DNA from 4 places in the Geodermatophilus sp. SYSU D00700 genome. Region 3 is predicted to be linked to each of the others. Evidence: riboswitches for the same ligand, from Rfam matches in the RefSeq annotation. Region 3 holds a riboswitch; each other region holds the start of a gene.
What was found. Region 3 has a riboswitch for cyclic di-AMP ahead of ACI79V_RS09695 (transglycosylase family protein). Riboswitches for the same ligand answer to the same signal wherever they lie in the genome.
Positions count from the first base shown of each region.

Region 1 (5,071 bases), on a different contig from region 3:
TGGTGAGGATGGCCCGCTCCCGGTCGTCGCCGGAGGGGCGGCGGGCCCGGCGGCCGCGGCCGCCGCCGGGGGCGACGGGGAGCGGTGCGGCCACGGCGGCGACCCTACCCACGACCGCGGGGCGCTCAGGGCAGTCGCCACACCGTTGTGCGGCGCAGGCCCGGGCCCTCGGTCTCGGGGACGTCGAGCACGGTGACCGGCTCGAGCCGCTCGTGCGGCAGGTACGGGCGGCCGGGGTCCCCGACGAGCACCTCGGCACCGCGGGCCCGCGCCCGGTCGAGGAACGGCAGCACCCGCCCGGTCATCACGCGGTCGTAGCAGACGTCCCCGGCCAGGACGACGTCGACGTCGGGCGGCTCGCGGTGCAGGACGTCGCCGATCACGCTGATGCCGCGCACGCCGTTGAGGACGGCGTTGACGCCGACCGCGGTCCGCGAGAACGGGTCGACGTCGCTGGCCAGCACGTGCCGGGCGCCGGCGAGGACGGCCGCGACGGCGACCAGGCCGCTGCCCGACCCGAGGTCGAGGACGCGACGGCCGGCGACCGGGACGGCGCCGTCGAGCACGGCGCGGGCCAGGGCCTGCCCGCCGGGCCAGGCCGCGGCCCAGAACGGCGGCTCCTCACCGGCGCCGCCGGCGGTCTCCATCGCCTCCCACAGGGCGACGACGTCGTCGGCGACGTGCAGCCGGACCTCGGGGACGAGGGAGGGCCGGCGGACCTGGGTGTGCGCGCGGACGAAGCCCGCGGGCACCACCCTGGTCACCGGCCCTCCCGAGGTGACGTGCTGGAACGGCTCCGCTGCAGGGTCCCGCGCCGAGCGTGCGAGGCGCGGGGGCAGCGGGGTCCTCCTAGTACCAGCCGGTGGCCTGCGAGTGCGCCCAGGCCTCGCAGGGCGAGCCGTAGCGCTCGTTGATGTAGATCAGGCCGGCGTCGATCTGGCGGTAGCCGTCGGAGGTCTTGGCGATGCCGGTGCTGGCCCAGGTGGAGTCGAGGAACTGCGCGATCCCGTAGGCGGTGCTGGTCGGGTTCTGCGCGTTGGGGTTCCAGTTGCTCTCCTTGCCCCAGAGCTTCTCGAGGCAGGAGAACTGCTCGGCGCCGACGAGGCTGAGCGCGTAGTCCTTGAAGGACCCGCGGCTCTCGGAGCTGGAGCTGCTCGGCGCCGGAGCCGCGGCGGACTCGGCGGCCTGGGCCTCGGCGGCCTCGGCGGCCTCGGCGGCCTCGGCGGCAGCAGCGGCCTCCGCGGCGGCGGCCTCGGCCTCGGCGGCAGCCTGGGCCTCGGCGGCAGCCTGGGCCTCGGCAGCGGCCTGCGCCTCGGCGGCGGCGCGCGCGGCCTCCTCCTCGGCGGCGATGCGGGCGGCCTCCTCGGCGGCGATGCGGTCGCGCTCGGCCTGGTCGGCCGCGGCCTGGGCCTGGACGGCGGCGGCGTCGATCGCGGTGCGCTCGGTGCGGGAGGCGGCGAGCTCCTCCAGCGGCGCGAGGTCACCGTCCTCGACGGCGCCGTCGGTGCCCTGCTCCGCGAGGCCGAGCGCCTCGGCCACGCCCACCGAGGCGCTGGCGGTGTCGGCCTCGGCACCGCCGGTGGCGGCGGGGCCGGTGCCGGAGAGCACCCCGACCAGGAGCGCGCCGGCGGCGGCGGTACCGAGCAGCAGGGCCGGGCGGCGGGAGCCCAGCAGGCCACCGCGGCGCGCGCGGCCGGGGGCGGGGGTCTCGTCGTCCACCTCGAGGACGGCGGTCTCGAGGGCGTCGGTGTCAGGGGTGTCGGGGGTCTCGGCGACGGGGGTGTCGGCGGCGGTGCGACGGGTACGGCTGAACATGCGGGTGGGCGCTCCGAGGGAGAGGGCGCGCGGCGGCCCGGGGCATGGGCACGCGCACGCAGCGCGGGTCTACGGCGTGTCTGGTCGGGAGGTCTCCGGCGGCCGCGGTCGGCGCCGGGGCGCGGCAGGGCAGGGTCGAGCCGGCGTCAGGAGGACGCGGGACCGCGCTGCGCGCGCGGGCGGCTGCACCTGCGGGCCGCGGGGGCCCGGAGGCGGGGCATGCGGAGGCTCTCCGTTTCTTCCGTGAGCCGCCTACCGAGTTAGCTGACGGGTTCGGGCGGGAAGCAGCCCTACACCCCCGCGAGCAGAGCTCGACGGGTGCGATTCACCCCAGTACTGCGGTGGGTCCCCGGCTCGCGTCCACGGGTGCGGACACGACTCGGCGGCGTCCGGCCAGGCTCCCCGGACGGGGAGAGACGACCGACCGGACGCCCGCCACCGTAGACACCGTTACCGGTCCGTGACAACACGGGGCCGGAGGGACCGGCGGGACGGGTGTGACCCGCCGGCCCCCCGGGCAGCTGCCCGCGCCGGTGTCGCTGCTGGTCAGGAGGCCGCGGCGACCTGGGGCCGGTCCGTGTCGCGCAACACAGTGACCTGCGACGCATCGGCAGCGGCGACCGGCTCCCGCGCGGCGCCCGCCGCGGCTTCCCCGACGGTCTCGGCCGCCTCGCGACGCTCGGCGAGGACGGGGACGTCGTCGGGCAGCACGCCGGTGATCACCGCCAGCGCCCGGTCGATCTGCCCGGTCAGCCCGAGCAGCCACTCGCGCGCCTGGTCGCGCTCGTCGCGCAGCGGCGCGAGCTCGGCCTCGGCGACCCGCCGGCGCTCAGCCGCCTCGGCGTCGGCGCGGGCGCGGACCTCTGCCGCCTCCCGGTCCAGGCGCTCGCGCACCGCGGCCGCCGCGCGGTCCAGCCGGGCGCGCTCCTCGGCCGCCCCCCGGCCCAGCTCCGCCGCCTCGCGGCGGGCCGCCTCGAGCACCGCCGCGGCCTCGCTGCGGGTCTGCTCGCGCAGGGCGATGACCGCCTCGCGCATCTCGGCGACCCCGCTCAGCCGCGCCTCGGCCTCGGTGCGGGCCTCCTCGACCACGCGCCGCGCTTCCTCCTCGGCGGCGGCGGTCCGGGCTGCCGCCTCGGCCTCGGCCCGGCGGACCAGTTCCAGCGCCTCGTCCGGCCCCGGCAGCGACTGCCGCTCGCGGACGAGCGCGGCCAGCCGGCGCCGGGCGTTCTGCAGCTCGGCCGAGGCGGCGGCGTAGCGGCTGAGCAGGTGGTCGTTCTCCCGGCGCAGGACGAGGACCTCGGTCTCCGCCCAGTTCACGTAGTCGTCGACCTGCGCGCGGTCGTAGCCGCGGACCGCCCCGGTGAACACCGGCCCGGTCCCCAGCAGGCCGTCGAGTCCGCCCGACGGCGGCCGCCCCCCGGTGCCGTCCCCCGGCGCTCCGGTCTGAGCGCCTCCCCCTGCCCGCTGCGACATCCCGGTCCCCCTCGGTCCGCCGTGCCGGTCCGGACTCCCCGGCCGGCCGTCGGGGTGATCACGATCCCACCCCGGATACCCACCGGCCGGGCGCCGACAGGGGGGCGCGGGGCCCGCCGGAGTGGGATCGCCGGGACGTGCCGGATCCGTCACCGAGCGCAGTCATTGCATCTCAGCACGGTCACGAGACCCTGGGAATGGACGCGGGGGCGCCGCCGTTGGACGGGCCGTAGCAGTAGTTGCACTCTCAACCACATGGAGCACGAGATGCAGTTCGGCGTCTTCTCGGTCAGCGACATCACGACCGATCCGACGACGGGCCGCACGCCGAGCGAGGCGGAGCGGATCCGGGCGATCGTCACGATCGCGAAGAAGGCCGAGGAGGTCGGCCTGGACGTCTTCGCCCTCGGCGAGCACCACAACCCGCCGTTCTTCTCCTCGTCGCCGACGACGACCCTCGCCTACGTCGCGGCGCAGACCTCGCGGCTGCAGCTGTCGACGGCGACCACCCTGATCACCACGAACGACCCGGTGAAGATCGCCGAGGACTACGCGATGCTGCAGCACCTGGCCGGCGGCCGCGTCGACCTGATGATGGGCCGCGGCAACACCGGCCCGGTCTACCCCTGGTTCGGCCAGGACATCCGCGACGGGCTGCCGCTGGCGGTGGAGAACTACGCGCTGCTGCGCCGGCTGTGGGACGAGGACGTCGTCGACTGGCAGGGGCGGTTCCGCACCCCGCTGCAGGGCTTCACCTCGACGCCCCGCCCGCTGGACGGCGTCCCGCCGTTCGTGTGGCACGGCTCGATCCGCAGCCCCCAGATCGCCGAGCAGGCCGCGTACTACGGCGACGGCTTCTTCCACAACCACATCTTCTGGCCGAAGGAGCACACCCAGCGGATGGTCGAGTTCTACCGCCGCCGCTTCGAGCACCACGGCCACGGTGCCGCCGACCAGGCGATCGTCGGCCTCGGCGGTCAGGTGTTCATGCGCAAGAACTCGCAGGACGCCGTGGACGAGTTCCGGCCCTACTTCGACAACGCGCCGGTCTACGGCCACGGCCCCTCCCTGGAGGACTTCTCCCGCGAGACGCCGCTGACCGTCGGCTCCCCGCAGCAGGTCATCGAGCGGACCCTCGGCTTCCGCGACTACGTCGGCGACTACCAGCGGCAGCTGTTCCTCGTCGACCACGCCGGGCTGCCGCTGAAGACCGTCCTCGAGCAGCTCGACATCCTCGGCGAGGAGGTCGTGCCGGTGCTGCGCCGCGAGTTCGCCGCGCTCAAGCCCGCGCACGTGCCCGACGCGCCGACCCACGCGTCGCTGGTCGCCGCCCGCGGCGGCGCGCAGGACTCCACCGTGTACGCCGCGGGTGACGACGTCACCGGCCAGGTCCAGGAGGAGGTCTCCGCATGACCACCCGCACCCTCGCCGTCGTCAGCGCCGGCCTGTCGACGCCGTCGTCGACCCGGCTGCTGGCCGACCGGCTGACCGCCGCCACCGTCGACGCGCTGCGCGAGCGGGGCGAGGACGCCGTCGTCGAGGTCGTGGAGCTGCGCGAGCACGCCCGCGACCTGGCCGACGCCTTCGTCACCGGCTTCCCCGACTCGGCGCTGCGCGCGGCGATCGACACGGTCACCGGCGCCGACGCGGTGATCGCGGTGACCCCGGTGTTCACCGCCTCCTACAGCGGGCTGTTCAAGTCCTTCGCCGACGTGCTGGACACGGACGCGCTGACCGGGAAGCCGGTGCTGCTGGGCGCCACCGCCGGCACCGCGCGGCACTC
Region 1 is NZ_JBJGZA010000001.1:214,457-219,527, forward strand. It holds gene ACI79V_RS01030 (TetR/AcrR family transcriptional regulator) at 1-94, opposite strand, end outside; gene ACI79V_RS01035 (class I SAM-dependent methyltransferase) at 126-764, opposite strand; gene ACI79V_RS01040 (aggregation-promoting factor C-terminal-like domain-containing protein) at 850-1,815, opposite strand; cyclic di-AMP (ydaO/yuaA leader) riboswitch at 2,050-2,210, opposite strand; gene ACI79V_RS01045 (hypothetical protein) at 2,362-3,183, opposite strand; gene ACI79V_RS01050 (LLM class flavin-dependent oxidoreductase) at 3,544-4,701, shown strand; gene ACI79V_RS01055 (FMN reductase) at 4,698-5,071, shown strand, end outside.
Region 1: another riboswitch for cyclic di-AMP. It lies ahead of ACI79V_RS01040 (aggregation-promoting factor C-terminal-like domain-containing protein); the one in region 3 lies ahead of ACI79V_RS09695 (transglycosylase family protein).

Region 2 (5,071 bases), on a different contig from region 3:
ACGAACACCCCGGCGAGGAAGCCCGGCATCGAGCCGCCGTGCCCGGTCAGCGTGCGGCCGTCGACCCGCAGCACCTGCAGCCCGAGCCCGTACGCCGACCAGGCCGGGGACGACGGGTCGACGCCGGCCGGCACCGCCATCTCCTCCAGGGTGGCCGGGGACAGCACGTCGCCGGTGTCGCCGAGCAGGAACGCGGCGAACCGGGCGAGGTCGGCGAGGGTGGCCCACAGCTGACCCGCGGCGGCCATCACGCCGGCGTGGTGCTCGGGCTCGGGCAGCGCGACGTCGGCCCACGGGTGCACGGCCCAGCCCTGCGCGGCGCGGCCGGACGGGCGTGGCGTCGTCCGGGTCATGCCCAGCGGCCCGAGCACCTCGGCGGTGACGACGTCGTCCCACGCCCGCCCGCGCAGCCGGGCCACGAGCTCGCCGAGCAGGCCGAAGCCGAGGTTGGAGTAGTGGAAGCGCCGGGCCTCGCCCAGGACGACGTCGTCCCCGCCGAGCGCCAGGTCGGCCAGGGACCCGCCGGGCACCCGCTCCCACCAGCCGCCGGGGCTCTCGGCGGACGCGCCGGCCAGGTGCGACAGCAGCTGCCCGATCGAGCGGTCGCCCAGCGGGGTGCCGGGCAGGTGCCGGTCGAGCGGGTCGTCGAGGCCGAGCCGGCCCTCGTCGCGCAGCCGCAGGACGGCGACCGCGGTGACCGTCTTGCTGATCGAGCCGAGCCGGTACTGGACGTCGGTGTGCGGCTCGGCGACGTCGCCGCGGCCGGCCGACCACGCCAGGCCGCCGTCCCGTACGACGCCGGCCACCAGGCTCGGCGCGCGGCCGTCGCGCTGCACCCGGGCGGTGCGGGCCAGCAGGGTGCGGGCGGTGGCGGGCAGCACGGTCGGCATGCCCGGAACCGTAGGTCAGGCCCGCGCGGGGACCGCCAGCCTCCCCGTGCGGCCGGCCCAGCGCTCGAAGACGACGGTGACCAGCGGCGGGATCGAGGCGGCGAGCGCCAGCAGCGTCGTCCCCGGGGACCAGCGGAGCACCCGGGCCGCGACCAGCGCCACGACGACGTAGGCGACGAACACCGCGCCGTGGACCGGGCCGAACACCTGCACGCCGACCTCGGAGGTCTCCGGCACGTACTTCACGTACATCCCGGCCAGCAGGCCCACCCAGGACAGCGCCTCGGCGACGGCGACGACGCGGAAGGCGGTGGCGACGGTGCGGGGGTTCACGGGGATGCGGTCCTCACGGATCGGCGGCGGCTCCGCAGGGTGCAACGCGGCAGGCTCCGCCGGAGGTCCCGGACCGGGTGTGACCCCGGCAACGCGCCGGAACGGCCACCCTCCCGGGGAGGAGGGTGGCCCTTCCTCAGCCGATGCGGCGGGCGCCGGCGTAGCCGCCCATCGAGTCGACGCCGGCCACCTTGACGACGTCGCCGGAGGTGGGCGCGTGCACCATCTGGCCGTTGCCGATGTAGATGCCCACGTGGCTGACCGGGCTGTAGAAGAACACCAGGTCACCGGGCTGCAGGTCGGCCCGGGAGACCGCGGTGCCCATCTGCGACTGCATCCGGCTCGAGTGCGGGAGGCTGATCCCGGCGGCCTTGAAGGCGTACTGGGTCAGGCCCGAGCAGTCGAAGGAGTCCGGGCCGGCGGCGGCCCACACGTAGGGGTCGCCCCGCTGCGCCATGGCGGTGGCCACGACGGTGCCGGCGACGCCGCTGGCCGGCGCGGCCGCCGCTGCCGGCGCCTCCTCGGCGGGCTGCGCCGCGGCGGGCTCCTCGCGCTCGTCGTCGCGGCTGGCCCGCTCGTCCTCGGCGGCGTGCGCGGCCGCGGCGGCCTCGAGCGCGGCGCGCTGCTCCTCGGCGGTCAGCCGGGCGAAGTCGGCCTGGTAGGCGGCGATCTGGTCCTCGAGGTCGACCTGCTGGGCAGCGACGGCGTCGTACTGGCGCTGCGCCTCGACGGCGGCATCGGTGGCGGCGGCCTGGGCGGCGGTGGCGGTGTCGGTCGCCGCGACCGCCTGGCCGAGCAGCTCGCCCTGGTAGCCGGCGACGCCCTGCAGGAGGCTGACGCGGTTGACGAACTCGTCGGCGTCCTCGCTGGTCAGGAGCGCCTGCAGCGAACCCATGCCGTTGCCGGTGTAGGCGGAGCGGGCGATGCCGACGACCTGCTCGCGGGCGGTGCCGACGGCGGCCTGGGCCTGGGCGAGGGAGGCGGCGGCGGTCTCGGCCGCGGCCTGCTGCGCGGCGAGCACCTCGCGGGCCTCGTTGAACTGCTCGGTGACGACCTCGAGCTCGTGCCCGCGGGCGGCCACGAGCTGTGCGGCCTCAGCCGCCGTCGTGGGCTCCTCGGCCAGGGCGGACGAGGGGACCACCCCAACCCCCACGCCGAGCCCCACGGCCCCGGCGAGGACGAGGGCGGCGCGGCGACCCTGCCGGCGGCGGGCCGGGCGGCCGGTCACGGGCGTGCCGGGGACAGACGTGCGCAGGGACGCCACGCGGCGGTTCTCCTCTTCCCAGGCCGCCTACCGGGTTAGCTGACGGGTTCGGGCGTGGACTCGCCCGGCGCGTGCGGACACGCGCTGCACCCCAGGACTGCGGTGGGTCCCCGGCCCGGCGCCCCGCGGGGCGACCGGCTCGACGGCGTCCTCGGGGTGTCACCCAGGTCAGTGACGGAGCGCCCCGTTGGACGCACACAGAGTAAGGGTCGTGACGGACGCGTGACAATCACCCCGGTGTAATCACATCGGTGACATTCCGTGGTCGCCCGGTCACCGGACTGCCTGCCCCTGGCGGTTTGGCCGGGCTCCGGGGCGTGTAGGAGTCAGGCATGTCCACCTCCACCCGGATGCGCCTGACCCGGCCGCTGGTCGTGCTCGCGCTGTTCGGCTCCCTGACCGCCTGCGGCGACAACACCGACTTCTCCCGCGGGCCCACCAACTGCGACGCGAGCGGCGAGAACGCCAGCAACGAGAACGACGCCGCGTGCCAGGAGACCGGCCCCAACCCCGGCAACGACGCGCCCACCACCGACGACACCTCCGAGGACTGACCGTCCACCGGCCCCCCGACGGGCGCCCGGTCGCGGGGGCTGGTGGCATGGGCGGGTGACTCCGGAACGCAGGTGGACCGCAGCCCGCCTACGAACCGAGACGAGGGGCCTGCTGGCCGGCGCCCAGCAGCTGCTCCGCGGGCGCGACCTCGCCCTGATCGCGGCGGGACTGACCTTCTACGCCGGCATCGCGGTGGTGCCGCTGCTGCTGGTCGCGGTGCGGCTGACCGCGCTGGCGACCTCGGCCGACGAGGTGCGCGCGCTCGCCGCCCGGCTGACCGAGCTGCTGCCCACCCCGCTGGGCGCCCCGGAGGCGGTCGAGCGCCTGGTCGACGCCGGCACCCGCCTGGACCTCCTGGGCTTCGTGCTGGCACTGGTGCCGCTGACGTTCTACGGCGAGGGGCTGCGCCGGGCGCTGCTGCGGTTCAGCCCCCGCCGGGAGAGCCTGACCGGCTGGCGCGGCCGCCTGCTGAGCCTGCCGCTGGTGGTCGTCTCACCGCTGCTGCTGTACCCGCTGCTGCTCGCGGCCCGGGTGATGGCCGACCTGGCCCGCGAGGACGGCGCCGGGGCGGTGGTCGGCCGCCTCGCCGTCGGCTACTACTCGGTGCTGTTCGTCCTCACGGTGCCGCTGCTGTGGGGCTACGGCGTGGTGTCCGGCGGGCGCTTCCGCTGGACGGCGCTCACCAGCGGGGCGCTGTTCACCGCGGCCTGCCTGTCGGGGTTCCTGCAGGGCTTCGTCCTGTTCCTGTCCCTGCCGCTGGACCTCGGCGCCCCGTTCGGCGGCCTGGTCGTCGTCGGGGCGGTGGTCGCCGTCGGGCTGTGGCTGTTCCTGCTGCACCTGGTGCTGCTGGCCGGGTGGCTGCTCACCCAGTCGCTCGACGAGCGGCTCGCCCGGCGTCGGGCCGGCGCCCACTACCCCGGGCTCCAGGGCGCCCCCTCGGCCGGCGCGGGTGCCGGCTCCGCGGGCGCCGGGGGCGGCGGCGCCGCGGGCGCCGGGGGCGCGCCCTCCCCCGGGGCCGGCAGCGCCCCGGCCGGATCCTCCGGCACGGTGCCGGGCAGCGGGGGTCCGGGCGGGGGTTCCGGAGCCGGTTCCGGAGCCGGTTCCGGAGCCGGTTCCGGCGGCGGGGGCCCGGGCGGGGGTTCCGGAGCGGGCTCCGGCGCCGGGGCGGGCGGCTCGGGATCGGGGGCGGGGTCGGGGGTGACCGGCTCGGGAGCCGGCTCGACGTAGTCGCTGCCGTTGCTCACCAGGATCGACACGACCTGGCCGGGCACCGCCCGGGCACCCCGGGGCGGGCTGGTCCCGAGGAAGGCGCCGGCCGGCTCGTCGCTGTCGACCCGCAGCGTCTGCGGCGTGAAGCCGGCCTCGGCGAGGACCCGCTCGCAGCTGCGCGCGCCCGAGCAGCCGGGCACCGGCCTGGTGTTGCCGTGCTCCACCGTCTCGTCGGCCGGCGGGAACTCACCGCTGCCCCGGGCGGTGAGGATCGGCTCCATCGCGTCCCGCCAGATCGTGGCGCCCTTGCCGCCACCGAAGCCGCCGACGTCCTCGTTCTCCTTGGGGTTGAGCACCATGACGCTCGCGGTGATCTCGGGCGTGTAGCCGACGAAGGCCACCGAGTAGTTGTCCTGCGAGGTCCCGGTCTTGCCGGCGATCTGGTGCCCGCGGACGTAGGCGCGCGCCCCGGTCTGCCCGCGGTACCCCGGCTCGACGTCCTTGCGGAGGATCTGGTTCATCGTGGTGGCCACGCCCGGAGGGATGGCCTCGGGCGTGCACCGGTCGCCCACCGGCAGCGGCTCGCCGTCGGCACCCCGGGCCGGCTGCCCGGCGGCGTCGAGCACGGCGGTCACCGGGACGACGTCGCACTGCGTGCCGCCGGCCGCGAACGTCGAGTAGGCGCTGGCCAGGGCGAGCGGGCTGGTGGCCTCGGCGCCGAAGGTGAACGAGCCGCGGTTCTCGTCGATGATCTGCTGCGGCAGCTCCGGCGGGCTGAACTGGAACAGGCCCGCGGCCTCGGCCATCCGCACCGGCTCCT
Region 2 is NZ_JBJGZA010000028.1:50,369-55,439, forward strand. It holds gene ACI79V_RS17910 (serine hydrolase domain-containing protein) at 1-890, opposite strand, end outside; gene ACI79V_RS17915 (DUF3817 domain-containing protein) at 906-1,223, opposite strand; gene ACI79V_RS17920 (C40 family peptidase) at 1,360-2,487, opposite strand; cyclic di-AMP (ydaO/yuaA leader) riboswitch at 2,495-2,630, opposite strand; gene ACI79V_RS17925 (hypothetical protein) at 2,820-3,041, shown strand; partial or broken gene ACI79V_RS17930 (YhjD/YihY/BrkB family envelope integrity protein) at 3,097-3,915, shown strand; gene ACI79V_RS17935 (transglycosylase domain-containing protein) at 3,954-5,071, opposite strand, start outside.
Region 2: another riboswitch for cyclic di-AMP. It lies ahead of ACI79V_RS17920 (C40 family peptidase); the one in region 3 lies ahead of ACI79V_RS09695 (transglycosylase family protein).

Region 3 (5,071 bases):
TGGTCGGTGCCGATGCGCACCCGCTTCCGCGGCATCGACGTGCGCGACGGCGTCCTGGTGCGCGGCCCGGCCGGCTGGGGCGAGTTCTCGCCCTTCTGGGACTACGGCACCGTCGAGAGCCGCCGCTGGTGGCCGGCCGCCGCCGAGGCCGCGCTGCACGGCTGGCCGGCGCCGCTGCGCGACGCGGTGCCGGTGAACGTGACCGTGCCCGCGGTGGGCCCCGAGCGGGCGCGCGCGATCGTGGTGGCGTCGGGCTGCCGGACGGCGAAGGTCAAGGTGGCCGAGCCCGGGCAGACGCCGGCCGACGACCTCGCCCGCGTGGAGGCCGTCCGCGACGCGCTCGGCCCGTCCGGCGCGCTCCGGGTCGACGCCAACGCCGCCTGGGACGTCGACACCGCGGCCGCCCGCATCCGGGAGCTCGACCGGGTCGGCCTCGAGTACGTCGAGCAGCCGTGCGCGACGCTCGACGAGCTGTGCGCGCTGCGCCGGCGGATCGACGTCCGGATCGCCGCCGACGAGGCCGTCCGGCGCGCCGGCGACCCGCTCGCGGTCGACCTGCGCGGGGCCTGCGACGTCGTCGTCCTCAAGGTGCAGCCGCTGGGCGGTGTGCGCGCGGCGCTGCGGGTCGCCGAGGCGCACGGGCTGCCGTGCGTCGTGTCCTCGGCCCTGGAGTCCTCGGTGGGCCTCGCGGCGGGCGTCGCGCTGGCCGCCGCGCTGCCCGAGCTGCCCTTCGCCTGCGGCCTGGCCACCGCAGCGCTGCTCGACGGCGACGTGAGCGGCGATCCGCTGGTGCCCGTCGACGGCGCGCTGCCGGTGCGGGCGGTGGTGCCCGACCGGCGGGCCGCCGTGGCCGCGCCGGACGACGTGACCGCCCGGTGGTCGGCGCGGCTCACCGCGGTGCTCGCCGCGTGAACCCCTCCACCGCGCTGGCCCGCGTGCTGGTCGACGAGCTGGTCCGCGGCGGGGTCCGCGACGCCGTCCTCGCCCCCGGCTCGCGCTCGGCCCCGGTCGCGCTCGCGCTCGCCGCCGCCGAGCGGGCCGGTGCCGTGCGGCTGCACGTGCGCATCGACGAGCGGACCGCCTCCTTCCTCGCCCTCGGCCTGGCGCGCGCCTCCGGCCGCCCGGTGCCGGTGCTCACCACCTCCGGGACGGCGACCGCGCATCTGCACGCCGCGGTGCTCGAGGCCGACGTCAGCGGCGTCCCGCTGCTCGCGCTCACCGCCGACCGGCCGCCGGAGCTGCGGTCCACCGGTGCCAACCAGACGATCGAGCAGCCCGGCCTCTACGGCGGCGCGGTGCGCTGGGCGGCCGACGTCGGGGTGCCCGAGGCCGGGCGGGAGGCCGCGCAGAACCGCTACTGGCGCTCGGTGGTGTCGCGGGCGCTGCTGTCGGCCACCGGCGCCTTGTCCGGCGACCCCGGCCCCGTGCAGCTGAACCTGTCCTTCCGGGACCCGCTGCTGCCCGACGGGGAGCCCGGCCCGCTCGATGGCCCGTGGGCCGGTCGCGCCGGCGGTGCCCCGTGGACGGCCGGGGCGCCCGCGCCCGTCCCGGCCGGTCCGGTCGGGGACGGGCCGCGCACCCTCGTGGTGGCCGGCGACGGACCACCCGCGGCCGGCCGGGCCTGGGCCGCCGGGGCCGCTGCTTCGGGCTGGCCGGTGGTCGCCGAGCCCAGCGGCGGCGCGTGGACCGGCGACGCCGTCCGCGGCGGGGCGCTGCTGCTCGGCGTCCCCGCCTGGCTGGACACGCACCGGCCCGAGCGGGTCGTGGTGGTCGGCCGGCCCACGCTGTCGCGGCCGGTGTCGGCGCTGCTCGCCGACCCGCGGGTGCGGGTCGAGACGGTCGCGGCGACCCCGCGCTGGCCCGACGCGGGCCGGTCGAGCGCGCTGGTCTCGCGGGCCGCCCCGCCCGCCGGGCCGCCGTCGGACCCCGGACGGGCCGGGGCGTGGACCGGGGCGTGGGCCGGGGCCTGGTCCGACGCCGCCGCCCGCGTCGGGACCGCCGTCGACGCGCTGCTCGACGCCGCGCCGGGCCTCACCGCCGCCCGCCTGGCCCGCGACGTCGTCGCCGCGCTGCCGGCCGGGGCGCTGCTGGTGCTCGGCTCCTCGACGCCGGTGCGCGACGTCGACCGCCTCGCCGTGCCGCGCGGCGACGTCGCCGTGCTGGCCAACCGCGGGGTGGCCGGCATCGACGGGACCGTCTCGACCGCGGTCGGGGCGGCGCTGGCGCACGGCGGCCCGACGGTGGCGCTCCTGGGCGACCTGACGTTCCTGCACGACCTGCAGGGCCTGCTCACCGGCGAGGGCGAGCCGCGTCCGGACCTCACGCTCGTCGTCCCGGACAACGACGGCGGCGGGATCTTCGCCCAGCTCGAGCCCGGCCGGGCGGCGTACGCGCGCGACTACCGGCGGGTGTTCGGGACGCCGCACGGGCGCGACCTGGCAGCGGTCGCGCAGGCGCTGGGCTGGACGGCGACGGCGGTCTCCTCGGCCGGCGAGCTGCCGGCCGCGCTGGCGGCGGGCGGGCCGCGGGTCGTCGTCGTCCGCACCGACCAGCGCGCCGAGGCCGACCTCGCCGTCGCGCTCCGGGACGCCGCCGCCCACGCCCTCGGCTGACCGGGCGGGACGGGCGGTGGAGGACCGGTCCGTCCCGTGGCGTCCATCACGAGCGACGTGCCCGCAGGGTCCCGGGGGGCCGGTCGCCGGGGCCGCGCCGGACCACGCGGACCGGGGGGCGAGTCGCCGGTGACCAGCGCGTTCCCCACTGCCGGCCCGCCGGCGCCGCAGGCGGTCGGTTGGTCACGGCAGCGTCACGCGCTACCCCACGTGTCCCCTCCTAATCGCAGTGTGACCGGCGACACAGCGACAGTTGCCATGACCGTAGGTAGCTTTTTGGCTGCGCTCAGCAGAACGGAGCGCGGCGCCGGTCCGCCAAACCCTGCCCACCGGTCGTCCACACCAACACCCAGGGCAGGGGTGGGGGACCCACTTCCGGCGCGCGACGGCCCACGGGGGCCGGACCCGAACGCGCCTCGGGGTGAAGCCGCGGACCGCGGCCGGGCACCGATCGCCCGAACCCGACAGCTCACCTCGCCGGCGGTGATCGGGAGATCATCACCATGCCCAAGCACCGCGCACCCCGCTACGTCCGCACCAAGAAGGTCATCGCCCGGGCCCCTGTCGCCGCCGGCGCCACCGTCGTCGGTCTCGGCGTCCTCAGCTCCCCGGCCTCCGCCTCCACCAGCCACGACTGGACCGACGTCGCCCAGTGCGAGTCCAGCGGCAACTGGAGCATCAACACCGGCAACGGCTACTACGGCGGCCTGCAGTTCAGCCAGTCCACCTGGGCCGGCTTCGGCGGCACCGAGCTCGCCGCCCGCGCCGACCTGGCCACCCCGGCCCAGCAGATCGAGATCGCCGAGCGCGTCCTCGAGGGCCAGGGCATCGGCGCCTGGCCGAGCTGCGGCAAGTACCTGACCGAGGGCACCACCGCGGCCGCCGCCGAGGCGCCCGCCGCCCCCGCTCCCGCCGCCGAGGCACCCGCCCCGGCCGCGGAGGCCGGTCACTCCCACGACCACGCCGACGACGCCGCCACCGAGGACTACACCGTCCGCTGGGGCGACACCGTGAAGGAGATCGCCGCCGCCCACCAGCAGGGCTGGCGCGAGCTCTACGAGCGCAACGTCGACGTCATCGGCAGCAACCCGAACCGGATCTACCCCGGTCAGGTGCTCGCCGTCAGCGGCGCGGCCCCGGCCCAGGCCGCTCCGGCCCCGGAGGCCCCCGCCGCGACCGCCTCCGCCGGCGAGTCCGCCCCCGCGCCCGCGGTGGCCCCGCTGGCCGAGGTCGCCCCGCAGGTCGCCTCCGCGATCGCGTCGATCACCAACAGCGCCGGCCCGGTCAAGGCGGTCGTGCAGGCCGCCGCGAACGCCGTCGTGAGCAACGTGCCGGGCGCCGCCGACATCACCCTCGGCGGTACGCGCGGGAGCGCGGTCGACCCGAACGGGCACCCGTCGGGCCTGGCGCTGGACTACATGGTCATGACCGACAACGCCCTCGGTGACGCCATCGCCCAGTACCACGTCGACCACTGGGACGAGCTCGGCGTCGAGTACGTCATCTGGGAGCAGCGGATCCTGACCTCGCCCGACGGCGCGTGGAAGGCGATGGCCGACCGCGGCAGCGTGACCGCGAACCACCACGACCACGTGCACGTGAACTACGTGGGCTGATCCTCACCCCCCGACGAGGGCCCCGGCCGCTGCCCAGCGGCCGGGGCCCTCGTCGTCGGACCGGTCAGCGGCCGCGAGCCGTCCAGTGGGCGAGGTACGAGCGGTGCAGCCACGCGTCCACCCAGGCGCGGTCGGGCGCGGCCGGCACCGCCGGGCTGTCGCGCAGCGCCAGCAGCCGGGCCTCGGCGTCGTCGACCGCGGCGACCACCTCGGCCAGCGGTACCTCGCCCCGGCGGATGCTCCGCAGGTACGTGCGGTGGGGCTCGGGCACCGGCAGGGTGATCCGGCCGGTCGTCAGCAACTCCACCCCCTGGATGCCCAGCCGCAGCGCGTGCATCGCGTACTTGACGTCGAACCCGTGCGCGGCGACGAGTCCAGGGCGGTTCGTGTGCGCGCCGGCTGCGCCGGTCATCGCCGCCCGCTGGCCCCTCAGGTAGCCGAGGAAGCGGTCGGCGGCCACGCGGGAGACGAACCGGTCGGCGTGCGCCACCAGGTCCGCGCCCGCGGCGTCGCGGACGACGACCTCCTCGTCGGGCACGAACAGCAGCAGCAGGACGGTGGGGTTGCCGCCCAGCGCCAGCCGCGCCCACTTCCGCGCCGCGTACACCACGACGTCGAGGTCGCCGGCGCCCGACCGGTTGGCGAGCCCGCCGGGGCGGTCCCACGCGGTGTGCCGGTGGTACTGCTCGAACGGCACGGTCACCGGCGTCGAGAGCCCGGCGGGCACGCGCGCGGTGCCGGTGACGTACTCGGGCGGCTCGAGGCAGATGCCCATCTCGTCGCGGTCGTCCTGCCCCGTCACCGACGTGCCGTGCACGCCGGACCCCACCTGCGCGCGGAGGA
Region 3 is NZ_JBJGZA010000009.1:74,405-79,475, forward strand. It holds gene ACI79V_RS09685 (o-succinylbenzoate synthase) at 1-912, shown strand, start outside; gene menD (2-succinyl-5-enolpyruvyl-6-hydroxy-3-cyclohexene-1-carboxylic-acid synthase) at 909-2,612, shown strand; cyclic di-AMP (ydaO/yuaA leader) riboswitch at 2,943-3,111, shown strand; gene ACI79V_RS09695 (transglycosylase family protein) at 3,116-4,228, shown strand; gene ACI79V_RS09700 (nucleotidyltransferase domain-containing protein) at 4,293-5,071, opposite strand, start outside.

Region 4 (5,071 bases), on a different contig from region 3:
GGGCGGCGATCGGGCAGGCGCAGGAGCGGCTGCACGCCTACTTCTCCGGCTTGGTGGCCGGCAAGCGCCGGAACCCCGGCGAGGACCTCGTGAGCGCGCTGATCGCCGCGCGCGACGGGGACGGCCGGCTGTCGGAGGCGGAGCTGGTGTCCACCTGCTTCCTGATGCTGTTCGCCGGCTACCAGACCACCTCGGACTTCCTCGGCAACGCCGTGGTGGCGCTGCTGACCCACCCCGAGGAGCTGGCCGAGCTCCTGGCCGACCTCGACCGGGTGCCCGCCGCCGTGGAGGAACTGCTGCGCTTCGACGGCTCGGTCCCCGTGTCGAGCTTCCGGTTCGCCACCGAGGACCTCGAGATCGGCGGCGTGACCGTCCCCGCGGGCTCGATCGTCACGATCGTGCTCAGCGCGGCCAACCACGACCCGGAGTTCGTCCCGGACGCCGACGCGCTGGACCTCTCCCGCGGCTCCACGCACCACCTGTCCTTCGGGCACGGCATCCACAAGTGCCTGGGCACCGCCCTCGCACGGCTGGAGGCGACGACCGCGCTGCGGCGGATCCTCGTCCGCCTGCCCGACCTGCGCCTCGACGTCCCCGTCGAGGAGCTGCAGTGGCTGCCGGCGGCGTCGGCCTTCCGCGGGCTGCTCGAGCTCCCGCTGCGGTTCACCCCCACCCCTCTCCAAGGAGGCTCGTGATGACCCAGACCACGCCGCCCTCGACCCCGTCGGCCGACCCTGCAGCCGACGCGACGACGACACCCACCGAACCGCCCTGGGCGAACGACACGGTCGAGTTCACGAACACGTCCACGTCGCCGGCCAGCTGGAACTCGGCCACGTGGCGGCCGTTCCGCAACGTCATCGTCTGCCGGATGGTGCCTGGCAGCGAGGACAAGGTGGGACCGGTGTTCGCCTACTACGACCGGACCACCCGGCCGCAGGACATGGGCGTCGTCGGGCGGGTCCTGCTCTCCTACGAGGGCCTCTACCTGCACGTCATCGAGCGCAAGGAGGACCCGGAGGTCTCCGGCCAGCGCCGCGGCCTGCCGGCGTTCCAGGCGATCGCCGAGGCCATCGCACCGTACGTGACGCCCTACCCCAGCTACTGGCAGAACCCGTCGCACTCGGTGGCGAAGCACTTCTACAGCTGGGTGCCCGAGGGCGAGGTCTCCCCCGACCGGGAGATGACCGTCATCGTCCAGCGGATGCGGCCGGGCAGCGAGGAGGACATCGCCCGGGTGTTCGCCGCATCCGACGCGGGTGGCCTGCCCACGGAGACCGGCGTCACCGGCCGCTGGCTGTACTCCATGGAAGACGTATTCGTGCACCTCCTGGAGCAGGACCGGGCCAAGGCGGCGGCCGTGCGGCAGAACCACGAGTCCATGCGGCCGGCATTCGCCAAGGTCATGGAGGACCTGGCTCCCTACGTCAGCCCGTACAACCCCGAGACGTGGCAGACCCCGCGCGACTCGGTGGCCCGGGTCTTCCACCGCTGGACGGCTCCCGACTGGGCGCCCGGGGACCAGCTTCCCGCGCCCCGCGAGGGCACGTCATGAGCCTGCGCCGGTTCGCCAACCAGACCTACTTCGCCGACGACGTAGCCGCGGCCGTCGCCTGGTACACGGAGCTCCTGGGTACCGGGCCGGGCTTCACCAGGCCCGGCCCGGGCGGACGGCCCAGCTACGCGAAGTTCCGCATCGACGAGGGGACGTCACTGGCGATCGCCTCCCGCGCCTCCGCCCCTCCGGGCATGGCGCTGGAGACCGGCGGCGCGGTCGGCTACTGGGACGTCGACGACCTCGACGCCGTGCTCGAGCGGCTCACCGCGATGGGCGCGAAGGAGTACATCCCGCTCACGCCGCACGGGCCGATCGTCAGCGCCGCCGTCGTCGACCCGTTCGGCAACGTGGTCGGCATCTCCTCCGAGCGGCACCACGCAGCCGACCTCCCCGGGGACGGTGCCCGCCGACCCGGGTAGTCCGCACGCGATCGGACGCGGCCGCCGGGACCCGTGGTCCCGGCGGCCGCGGCGTGTCCGGAGGAGATTGGTCGCGCGGGGTGACCAGCCGTGCGCGGAGGGGACGTGGCGTCGGCCTGTCGCGCTCCGGTCGGCACCTCCGATTGTGACCATCCGGTCACGTCCTTAGCGTTTCGGCGTCCGGCCGGTCGTCTCGTCCCCGTCCGGGGGCCCCTGCCGGATGCCGCCGAGTCGCGCCCACCCCCGTGGGTGCGAGCCGGGGACCCACCTGCACCACCGGGGTGAGTCCCGCTCCCGGCCCTCCGGGAGCGGGTAGGGCACTCCCAGCCCGAACCCGTCAGCTCACCTGGTAGGCGGCCACGGGAGGACGGAGTACATCCGCGCCCTGGGGCCCCGAGCCCCCGCGCGCCCAGGTCCGGGACCGTCGCGCTCCCGCCTGCCCAGCCACTGCACGCAGCAGCCGTCGCACGCCCGCAGCCGGGCCCCTGGTCCGGCCGGTGCCGCGCGCCCGGCTGCCGACCCCTGCCCTCACGGGCCTCGGGGCCCACCGCATCCCGACCCACCCGGCGCCGTCCGGTGACGGCGTCCGGCGACCACACCTCCAGGAGGACGACCCGATGCATGCCCCCACCGACCTCGAGCACACCGCCGCCCAGGACACCCTCGTCGCCGCGCGACCGCGCCGCCGCGTCCTGCACCTGCTGACCGCCACGGGGGCGATGACCCTCGCCCTCACCTTCGGCGGGCAGGCGGTGGCCCAAGCCGACGACCACTGGGACTCCGGTGACCGCAGCTCCAGCTCCCAGTGGGGCGGCTGGGACGGTGACCGCGACGGTGGCTGGAACCAGGGCGACGGCGAGGCGGCGCCCGCCGCTCCCGCGGCGGCACCGGCTCCCGCGCCGGCCTCCGCACCCGCCCCGGCACCGGCTCCCGCGCCGGCCGCGGCACCCGCCGCCTCGGGCGAGGCGGCCTACAAGGACTACGCCCTGGCCCAGCTCGGCGGGAACGCCACCCAGTTCGGCTGCCTCGAGCAGCTCTGGGAGCGGGAGAGCGGCTGGAACCCGAACGCGCAGAACCCCAGCAGCACCGCCTACGGCATCGCCCAGTTCCTCGACTCCACCTGGGCGGGCACCGGCATCGCGAAGACGTCGGACCCGTACCGGCAGATCGACGCGGGGCTGGTCTACATCGAGAACCGGTACGGCAGCCCCTGCGCGGCCTGGAGCCACTTCCAGGCCAACAACTGGTACTGACCGACTGACCCGGGAGCCCCCTCCGGCCCGTCCGGTGGGGGCTCCCGGGTCGCCGCGCGGCGTCTCAGCTGGCGCGCAGTGTGGGGTAGTCGGTGTAGCCCTCGGCACCCGACGCGTAGAACAGGTGCGACCGGATCTCGTTCTCCGGGTGCTCCCCGGCCCAGCGCTCGACCAGGTCGGGGTTGGCGATCACCGCCCGGCCCACGGCGACGACGTCGGCGTGCGCGGCCTCGATGAGCGCCACCGCCTCCTCGCGGGTGGTGACGGCGCCGAAGCCGCTGTTGGCCATCAGCGGCGCGCCGGAGCGGCGGCGCAGCTCCTGGACCAGGTCGCCGGCGGGCTCCCGGTGCAGCACCGACAGGTAGGCCAGGCCGAGCGGACGCAGCCGGTCGAGCAGCGCGCCGTAGGTGGCGAGGACGTCGCCGCGGTCGGGCTCGAGGACGTCCTGGATGCCGTGCTCGGGCGAGATCCGCAGGCCCACGCGGCCGGCGCCGATCGCGTTGGCGACCGCGGTGACCACCTCGGCCACCAGGCGGGCCCGGTTCTCCGGCGAGCCGCCGTACTCGTCGTCGCGGACGTTGGACGACGGCGCCAGGAACTCGTGCAGCAGGTAGCCGTTGGCGCCGTGGACCTCCACGCCGTCCAGCCCGGCCTCCACGGCGCGCTCGGCGGCCCGCCGGAAGTCCCGGACGACGTCCCGGACCTCCTCGGTGGTCAGCGCGTGCGGCACCGGGTAGGGCTGCTTGCCCTTCTCGGTGTGGCCGGCGCCGTCGATCGCGATGGCGCTGGGGGCCACCACGCGGCGGCCGCCGTTGACGTCGGGGTGGGTGACCCGCCCGCCGTGCATGACCTGCAGGACGATCCGGCCGCCGCGGGCGTGCACCGCCTCGGCGACGCGGCGCCAGCCGGCCACCTGCTCGTCGGTGACGATGCCGGGCTGGCCGACGAAGGACTGCGACTCGTGGTTCGGGTAGGTGCCCTCGGTGACGACCAGGCCAACGCCGGCGCGCTGCGCGTAGTGCTCGACGACGAGGTCGCCGGGCACGCCCGAGGAGCCGGACCGCATCCGGGTCAGGGGCGCCATGGCCACGCGGTTGGCGAGCTCGAGGTCGCCGAGTTTCACGGGTGAGAACAGGTCCACGCCGGTTCCGACACCCGCACGGCCCGCGCCATTCCGGGGTGCGGGCGGCGTCACAGGCGGCACGATGACGCCGTGTCCTCCCTGACCGACGCCGTCGCGGGCTGGTCCCCGGGCCCGCTGACCGGCACCGCGGTGGTCGCGCCCGGGCCCGCGGCCGCCTTCGCCGCGCTGCTCGACCAGCCCGCCCCGCCGCTGGCCGACGGCGACCCGCTGCCGCCGGGCTGGCACGTGTTCACCTTCCTCGACCGGCCGGCCACCGCCGACCTCGGCGACGACGGCCACCCCCGCGCCGGGCACTTCCTCCCGCCGCTGCCGCACCGGCGCCGGATGATCGCCGGCGGGCGGCTCCAGGTCACCGCTCCGCTGCGGGTGGGGTCGGCGGTGGAGCGGACGTCGTCGCTGGCCCGCTGCGAGGTCAAGACCGGCCGGAGCGGGGAGATGCTGCTGGTCACCGTGCGCAGCGAGTACCGGGAGGACGGCGCGCTGCTGGTCACCGAGGAGCAGGACGTCGTCTACCGCTCCCAGGAGGCCGGCTCCTCCCCGGCCCCGGCGGGCGCCGGCTCCCCCGCCGACATCGGCGACCACGTGGTCGAGGTGCTGCCCGACCCGCCGCTGCTGTTCCGGTTCAGCGCACTCACCTACAACGCGCACCGCATCCACTACGACCAGCCCTACGCGACGCAGGTGGAGGGTCACCCGG
Region 4 is NZ_JBJGZA010000002.1:34,455-39,525, forward strand. It holds gene ACI79V_RS01835 (cytochrome P450 family protein) at 1-695, shown strand, start outside; gene ACI79V_RS01840 (hypothetical protein) at 664-861, opposite strand; gene ACI79V_RS01845 (TcmI family type II polyketide cyclase) at 872-1,555, shown strand; gene ACI79V_RS01850 (VOC family protein) at 1,552-1,977, shown strand; cyclic di-AMP (ydaO/yuaA leader) riboswitch at 2,192-2,348, shown strand; gene ACI79V_RS01855 (aggregation-promoting factor C-terminal-like domain-containing protein) at 2,595-3,230, shown strand; gene ACI79V_RS01860 (alkene reductase) at 3,295-4,371, opposite strand; gene ACI79V_RS01865 (FAS1-like dehydratase domain-containing protein) at 4,444-5,071, shown strand, end outside.
Region 4: another riboswitch for cyclic di-AMP. It lies ahead of ACI79V_RS01855 (aggregation-promoting factor C-terminal-like domain-containing protein); the one in region 3 lies ahead of ACI79V_RS09695 (transglycosylase family protein).